One region of the Viridibacillus sp. NPDC093762 genome, then DNA from elsewhere that is predicted to be linked to it. Evidence: riboswitches for the same ligand, from Rfam matches in the RefSeq annotation. Region 1 holds a riboswitch; the other holds the start of a gene.
The links. Region 1 has a riboswitch for S-adenosylmethionine ahead of ACQKM9_RS07685 (M20 metallopeptidase family protein). Riboswitches for the same ligand answer to the same signal wherever they lie in the genome.
Positions count from the first base shown of each region.

Region 2: another riboswitch for S-adenosylmethionine. It lies ahead of ACQKM9_RS12895 (methionine biosynthesis PLP-dependent protein); the one in region 1 lies ahead of ACQKM9_RS07685 (M20 metallopeptidase family protein).

Region 1 is NZ_JBNNUK010000004.1:146,778-151,000, forward strand. It holds gene ACQKM9_RS07680 (VOC family protein) at 1-253, opposite strand, end outside; gene ACQKM9_RS07685 (M20 metallopeptidase family protein) at 267-1,466, opposite strand; SAM riboswitch class I at 1,640-1,745, opposite strand; gene ACQKM9_RS07690 (nitric oxide synthase oxygenase) at 1,827-2,882, opposite strand; gene ACQKM9_RS07695 (DUF5050 domain-containing protein) at 3,128-4,223, opposite strand, start outside.
Region 2 is NZ_JBNNUK010000009.1:107,809-112,031, reverse strand. It holds gene ACQKM9_RS12905 (methyl-accepting chemotaxis protein) at 1-678, shown strand, start outside; gene ACQKM9_RS12900 (tetratricopeptide repeat protein) at 898-1,827, opposite strand; SAM riboswitch class I at 2,000-2,103, shown strand; gene ACQKM9_RS12895 (methionine biosynthesis PLP-dependent protein) at 2,175-3,305, shown strand; gene ACQKM9_RS12890 (aminotransferase class I/II-fold pyridoxal phosphate-dependent enzyme) at 3,301-4,223, shown strand, end outside.

The DNA of each region.
Region 1 (4,223 bases):
CTTCTTTGAATTTATTATTTACTACTGTTTCAATAAGGCTGTGATGTAAATGTTTTGCTCCTGCTACTAGCTCTCTGTCGTATGTACCAAGGTACTCTATATAACTTAAATCAAAGTAGCTAAGTGCATTGTACGTTCCGCGCCCTTCATGAACGCCACCATCAACAACGTGGATTCCTTGGTTTTGTAATGATTTTATTACTCCTTTTGGTTCATCTACAAAATGTACTAAGTGATCAAAAGATAATGTCATGTTCAAGTCCCCCTTATTTAAATAAATAATGTGAAACGATTTTCACAAATGCTTTCTCTATTGTTAATAACGCTCTTTCATCAAAATCGAATTTCGGATGATGATGTGCAAAATGAGTGCGTTCGTCGTCATTTCGTGAACCTGCTTTAAAATAAGTACCTGGTTTTTCATTTAAAAAATATGCAAAATCCTCTCCACCCATTGACGGTTCAAATTCAATCACCGATTCAGCACCAAATTCCCTTTCAAATAAACCTTTCACAAGAGCAGTCTCAGCCGGATGATTGTATAGAGCTGGATAGCCGTGTAAATAATCGATTTCATATGTGGCATGTGCTGATTTCGTTATGCCTTTGACGATTGAGTAGATTTCTTCTTTTACCTTATTGCGAACTTCATCCGTCATTGTGCGAACCGTTCCTTCAATAATTGCCGAATCAGCAATAATATTGAAAGCACTTCCTGCATGGAATACACCAACTGTCACTACCGCTGCATCAAATGGATTTAAGCGACGACTGACAATTTTCTGCAACGCTCCAACGATTTCACTACCCACAACAATTGAGTCAATGGATTGTTGTGGTTTCGCACCATGGCCACCTAGTCCTTGAATTTTAATCGTGAATTTATCAACTGCAGCCATTTTAAAACCATCCCCAACAGATACCTTTCCAACTGATGCACCTGCGTCTAAATGCGCACCAAATACATAATCGACATCTTTTAATATATCTTCAGCAATCATAAATTTCGCACCACCAGGAGGTTTTTCCTCCGCATGTTGGAAGATAAAAATGATGTTACCGTGTAGATGCTCTCTGTAATGGCTTAGTGTTTTCGCTGTCGCAAGTAATGCGGTCGTATGTCCATCATGACCACATGCATGCATGACACCATCTTTTTGAGATTTATATGCAACTTCTTTTAAATCTGTAATAGGTAATGCATCAAAATCGGCTCTCAAAGCGATTGTTTGACCAGCTTGATCTCCTTTCAAAATACCAATTAAACCATTTCCGCCTATCCCTTTTTTCACCTCTAAACCGAAGCTCTCAAGTTTTTCTGCAATAAATTTTGCAGTTTCATATTCTTCAAAAGATAACTCGGGATGCTCATGTAAATATCTCCTCCACCCAACAATTTCACCAAAACCTTGATCTATTTCTTCATAAATTGTAGTTAAAAGTTGTTTTTGCGTTATCGCACTCATTCAATACTCCTCCTTCAATTTATACTTTTAATTCAAATCGGTTTACTTTGAATTTGAGATAAATTTTTTTCTTAGGAAACTTTTCATTATATGCTCTGCAAATTTATTTCATGATAATAAAAAAGTCGATTTCTCTAAATGAAATAGAGAAATCGACTTGGTATGTAAGTCTCTCCTCATCTATCAAGTTTTTAATCAACTTGCTGGAAGTAGCACCTTGCTTTAATAGCGGTTGCTGAGATATCACAGGGCCAGTCCCTCCATCTCTCTCGATAAGAAAACCTATTGAATTAGTAGTAATTAAAATCATGTTACGCCAATCCATTGAAAATTGCAATAAATTTCCTGCAATTCTCTAAATCAATATGGCGCTTTCTGATAAAAATAATTTGGCGTTTTACGTTCATTGTCATATGGTTTATGGAATATATGCGTTGTAGCCGGTGATAATGGTGGAATAAGCCATGTCCAATTCCCCGTTACTTCACGCCCTGCAATTTGTTCATTGGATTCGAAGCGTTTGAATTGTTGTGCTGCTGTATGGTGATCAACAATGCTCACTTCATCTTCTTTATACGAGTATAAAACTGCCGCATTTAATTCAACTAATGCACGATCTTTCCATAAGGAAGAATTTGAAGCTGTATTTAAACCCATTTTTTCTGCGATTGTCGGTAACATATTATATCGATAGTCATCAGCTAAATTACGTGCACCAATTTCCGTACCCATATACCAACCATTAAAAGGAGCTGCTGCATATGTAATACCACCAACTTCTAATTTCATATTCGAAATCATCGGTACAGCATACCATTTCAAACCAAGGTCCTTAAACCATTCAAACTCAGGGTGTCGGATGGGGACTTCTAATATATACTCAGCTGGAATATCGAATAATTGCGGTTCTCTTTCTCCAACTTGAATAACTAGTGGCAAAATATCAAATCGACCACCTTGTCCTTGCCAGCCAAGTTGCTCACATTTCTTCGTAAACTCCACCGAATCTGGATCTCCCACAATGCCATCTGGCTTTTCATACCCAGCATAGCGGACTAATTGATGATTCCAAACACGTACATTACGTTGAGAGAAAATTGTAATGGTCGGGCGGATACGACCACCGTTTGTAGCGAAAGCAATATGCTCTAGAAGTCCTTGAAAAATATCTTGCTCACTTGTTAGTTCCCGCTTATCAAGCACTTGCAACGTTTGCCAAAACAAACGTCCAATACATTTATTGCTATTACGCCAACCTACTTGTGCCCCAAATTTCAGTTCATCTATTGTATGTTCATAAAATCCATTCTCTTGGATATCATGCTCTACTTCAGCTAAGCGTCTTACTAATTCCTCTTCAGATCGCTCTATTTCTGAATAATACAATTTTATAAAATCAATAGCCTCATTCAACATCGCCACAGTTCCTCCTGTCACCACTCGACTTCCTAACTACCATCATAGAAGAATTGATTTCCATTAGACAAGGCATAAGACTTAAATAATGTGGTGATTTTGTGGCAACTGTCAATTTTGGCATAAACTGATATTATTTATATTGTTATAAATTAACAGCTTATCCAAATATTTTATTATAGGTACTAAAAACCCTAACTTCTATAGAAGTTAGGGTTTTTAACAGTAGTTTACAGTGAATATTTTCATTTAGCAGTAAGAGCTAATTGGTGAATTTTCCCTGATTTATTTTCTTTATAATAAAGCACTTTACTTTTTACATACAAGTCTACGACATGGGTAGATTTTATTTTAGTTTTATTTTGACCATTTAGCTTCACTTTATATAAATAACCACTATCGGAATAATTACTATAGTAAATCCATTGGCCATATACGGCTAAGAAAGGTACTTTGTCGTTGACAACTTTTAATTGCTTATTACTTTTTTTATCCATCTTAAATAATTGATCATTTTTATTATTTGAAAAATAATATGTTCCACTTTTTTCAATCACGTTCCCCATATTGTGGAAATATCCGTATTTTTCACTATTTGCGTTTGGAAACTCTTTTTCTTTCCAGCTATGATCTTTTTTCAATTGTGCATCACATAGTAAAAAATAATGATAGTTAACAACTCCAGTTTTGTTTGGAATTGGATCATCCCAAGTCGTATCGATATGATAGTACTCACCATTAATCTTCACCATGTTCCAAGAGTGGCTCACGCCTTTACTACTTCCCGTAACAACTATCGTTTCCACTCCTACTTTATTTAAAAGTAGTTGCATTGACTTTGAATACCCATCACAAACGGCAACTTTATTCACTAAAGCACCATAAACTTCATAAGAATCTCGGGAAACCTTATCTTTTCCTTGGTTTTTGTAATCATATTTTACCGATAAAACTAGATAATCATGAATAGCCCTTATCTTTTCTATATCACTCATATTTTTTTTTATTTTTGCATTTATAATACGCTTTACTTCAGCATCAATTTTGTTCTTCTTTTTAAGAATACTTTGTTTACTGCCATCATATTTAAATTTGATTGTTCCAGTTGAGAATGTAGTTGCTCCATTATAATAAAAAATTTCCGGATGATCCTCAACTACCTTATTTACGATTGACCCAATTTTTTCAGGCCTTACTTCGCTAGAATTAAAATCTGTACTTGCTTCTACATTTTGCAAGCTTTTGAGAATATTATTATATGTCTTTTGTTCTTCGTTACTCAAAGATTTTGTTGAGATAGTGCTCCTTGCAAAGGTTTGCATAGGAAAGATGCTTGCTATT
Region 2 (4,223 bases), on a different contig from region 1:
GTCGCTGCTGAGCTTGGCGGAAAAACTGTCGAACAGTCATCAAATGTGATGATGTTAATAGAAGAAACTATGGCCAATACAACAGAAATCGTTGAAGCACTAGGTAAAAAATCATCCGAAATTACTTCCATTATTCGTACGATTACTGATATCTCGGAACAAACAAACTTACTTGCCCTTAATGCAGCCATTGAGGCGGCCAGAGCTGGTGAACATGGTAAAGGATTTGCTGTCGTTGCCAATGAGGTTCGAAAGCTTGCTGAGCAATCTCAAAAAGCAGCTCGGGAAGTTACGGGAATCGTTTCATCAATTCAATCCGAAGTTCAAGCTATTGTCACTCAAAACCATGATGGTGTACAAAACGTCATCCGTGGTGTTGAGGTGACAAATGAAACAAATGCTTCCTTAGATAAAATTATCAAACAGACAAACGAAACTGTAGCCATTATTAACAAAATGGTAGTTCAAATTGAGCAAACTTTAAGCTATAGCCAAGAAGTGGCTGTATCATTTATAGAAGTAAATCAAATTGCTGAAAATACAGCAATGAGTACCGAGCGTTCTGCAGCTTCCGCAGAAGAAGGCTCTGCTTCAATGCAAGAAATTACAGCGTCAGCGATAGAACTATCTCATCAGGCAGATGAGTTAAGAAAAGTAGTTGGAGAATTCAAAGTATAGTGTTCACATAAAATGACTTGCAAGCTCTAATGAGATTGCAAGTTTTTTTATTCCTACTATTGATTTCGCTTTATTAGAAATTACAAAGTCCATACCTTTCTTCCCGCTTCCCTACACCTTACCAAGACAACCTTTCATAGTATTTATCATGAAATCACTTCAGATATTGGCAGTATTTAAACAAATGGGCCGAGTGATATTCCATTATCTCTCAGCCCATTACATATTGACATATTCATCATAGGTTCTATTACCATGTACTTTGCATCCGTAAAGATAACATTGTGAAACATAATATGGCTCGAATAATATTCTAGGGCGGTAGCCCTTCAAAATTCGAGCAATTAGTGTATTATATTTTTCATTTGTATGTTGCAAGTCCATAATGGATCCTTTAATATTCTCCTCTATCCACTCTTCATTCATTGCCCTTGCTTTACTTTCTACCAATTCATCAGTCGTTTCTGTTTTCATCTGGTCTAAAATATCTGCGGCTTCTTCTACTCTACCTAATTGAATGAGTGCATAAACATAATGTTCTACCCAATCATAAGACCTAACAATTTCTCTCCATCCTATTTCAAATAGAGGAATCGCTTCATCAAAGTAGTTAATTTGTGCATAAATTTCAGCTACGTTTACTTCACCCATATAATTTTCATCATTTGCATTAACTTTTTTCAGGGCATTAAGTACCGAATCATAATCGTCTAACTGGAGGTATGAAACCATTTCCGCATATTTCAAAAAATCGCCATCAGTTGCTGACTTTTTATAATGTTCTGCTGCCTTTTCATAATTTTTTATATTATAAAATGCGGCAGCTAAGTTCGCATGGACTACTTCAGTATCTTTCATCTTTAAAGCATATTCTAAAATCCTGATGGCTGAAATGTATTTTTCCATTCTCAAATAAATTTCACCAAGTAAAGCAAAAGGAAAATAATGCTTCGGCTGTTTTTCGATTGCTTCAGCTAAAAGTGGTAAAGTTTTGTAATATTCTTCTGTATCTCTAATATAAAAACATGCTAAGTTATGGAGTGATTGTATGTCTCTGTTTTCCATTACTGCTTGCTCTAGCTTCATTTGAGCTTCGTCAAATTTAAATTCTAGCAATAGCTGATTGACAGCAATGTTATTTAAATTCATCTTGTCACCTTCCAATTCAACTATGCAATAATAGCATATTCATATAAAAACTGTACCACAAATAGAATTTTATAAACTTTTCAAATAATAATTGCTTCTAAATAAGGTTGATATTATCACCTTCACATGTTAAAATTTCATTATTATTAACTTTCAAACAATTGAATATACTTACTTATCAAGAGAGATGGAGGGACTTGGCCCGTCGATATCTCAGCAACCACCCTAAATGCGGCAAGGTGCTAATTCCAGTAGACGTAGTCTTGTAGATAAGGAAATTGACTTCATATTTTGAAGGCCCTCTTCCTTTGAGGGCCTTTTACTTTTTTATAAAGGATGATGACATGATGACAAACAAAAACATTGCTACACAATTAGTTCAGCTAGGAAATCATACCGATTCCAAAACAGGTGCTGTAAACACACCAATCTACCTGTCAACTGCCTATACTCATGATGGGCTTGGCCAAACAACTGGTTTTGACTATACACGTACAAAAAATCCGACACGTACCGTCCTAGAAGAAGGTTTTGCTAAATTAGAATCTGGTGATGCTGGCTTCGCCTGTAGTAGCGGGATGGCAGCTGTTCAGTTAGTTCTATCCCTTTTTAAATCGGGTGACGAAATTATTTTACCTGAGGATATCTACGGTGGCACATACCGTTTACTCGGCCAATACCAAGAACAATATTCAATCAAATCTCATTATGCAAAATTTTCTTCTGTATCAGAGGTTGAAGATTTAATTAATGAAAATACTCGAGCTATTTTCATTGAAACCCCAACCAATCCATTAATGCAGGAATTTGAAATTGAACTTTATGCTAAGCTTGTGAAAAAGCATAGTTTATTATTAATCGTTGATAATACTTTCTTAACACCTTACTATCAACGCCCAATCGAGCTAGGAGCTGATATAGTTCTACATAGTGCAACTAAATACATCGGTGGTCATAATGATGTTCTAGCTGGTCTTGTCGTAAGTAAAGGCAAAGAACTTAGCGAAAAACTATTCACAAACCATAATGCTGCTGGTGCAACACTGGCTCCAATCGACTCTTGGCTACTACTACGGGGATTGAAAACATTACATCTTCGCATGAAACAACATACCGAAAATGCTAAGCAAATTGCGGCTTATTTAGAACAAGAACCTTTAGTAAAAGACGTTCTGTTTGCTGGTAAAGGCGGCATGATATCCTTCCGTTTACAAAAAGGAGAATGGGTTGGTAAGTTTTTAGAAAGCTTGAAATTAATTGTCTTCGCCGAAAGTCTGGGTGGTGTTGAAAGCTTTATCACATATCCAACTACACAAACACATGCGGATATTCCTGAAGCGGAACGAATTGCACGCGGTGTTGATGACTCCTTACTTCGTTTCTCTGTCGGTATTGAGGAAGCAGAAGATTTAATCGCGGATTTACAACAAGTTTTTTCTACCTTAGAAAAAGAGGTGTCATCGTATGAGTTCAATTAATGAAAATATTGAAACAAGTTTAATCACCGCATCTACCCGCGGTGATTACGAGCAAAAAACAGGTGCAGTTAATGTACCAATCTATTTGTCATCTACATTCGATCAGGAGCATTTCGATTCCTTTGGTCCATATGATTATAGTCGTTCTGGTAATCCAACTCGTGATGCATTAGAGAAAACAATTGCTGAACTTGAAGGGGGTACACGCGGATTTGCATTCTCTTCAGGTATTGCAGCCATCGCTTCTGCCTTTATGATATTAGAAGCCGGCGACCATATTGTTGTGACATCTGAAGTGTATGGTGGAACATACCGTTTTGTAACACAAGTGTTAACAAAATTTGGCATTGACCACACATTTGCTGACTTCTCTGATTTAACATCAGTAGAAGCGGCTATACGTCCAAATACAAAGGTATTATATATAGAAACTCCAGCTAACCCCCTTCTAGGCATTACTGATATTGAAGGTGTTGTAGCTATTGCAAAGGCAAATGGAGCTCTAACATTTTTAGATAACACGTTTATGACGCCTTTATACCAACGTCCATTAGACCTTGGTGTAGATGTAGTGTTGCACAGTGCCACTAAGTTTTTAGGAGGACACAGTGATATTATTGCAGGGCTTGCGGTAACAAAAGACGTAGAGCTTGGTAACAGAATCTACTTCATGCAAAACTCATTCGGTGCCATTTTAGGTGCACAAGATTCCTTCTCATTAATTCAAGGGATTAAAACTTTAAATGCGCGTTTAACACAATCGACAGCATCAGCATCCAAACTTGCTCATTATTTAGATGCTCATGAGTTAGTAGAAGAAGTTCATTTCCCTGGCTTGAAATCCCATCCAGGCCATGACATCCATGCAAAACAGGCAAAAAGTACTGGAGCTGTATTGTCATTTAAATTACCTAACCG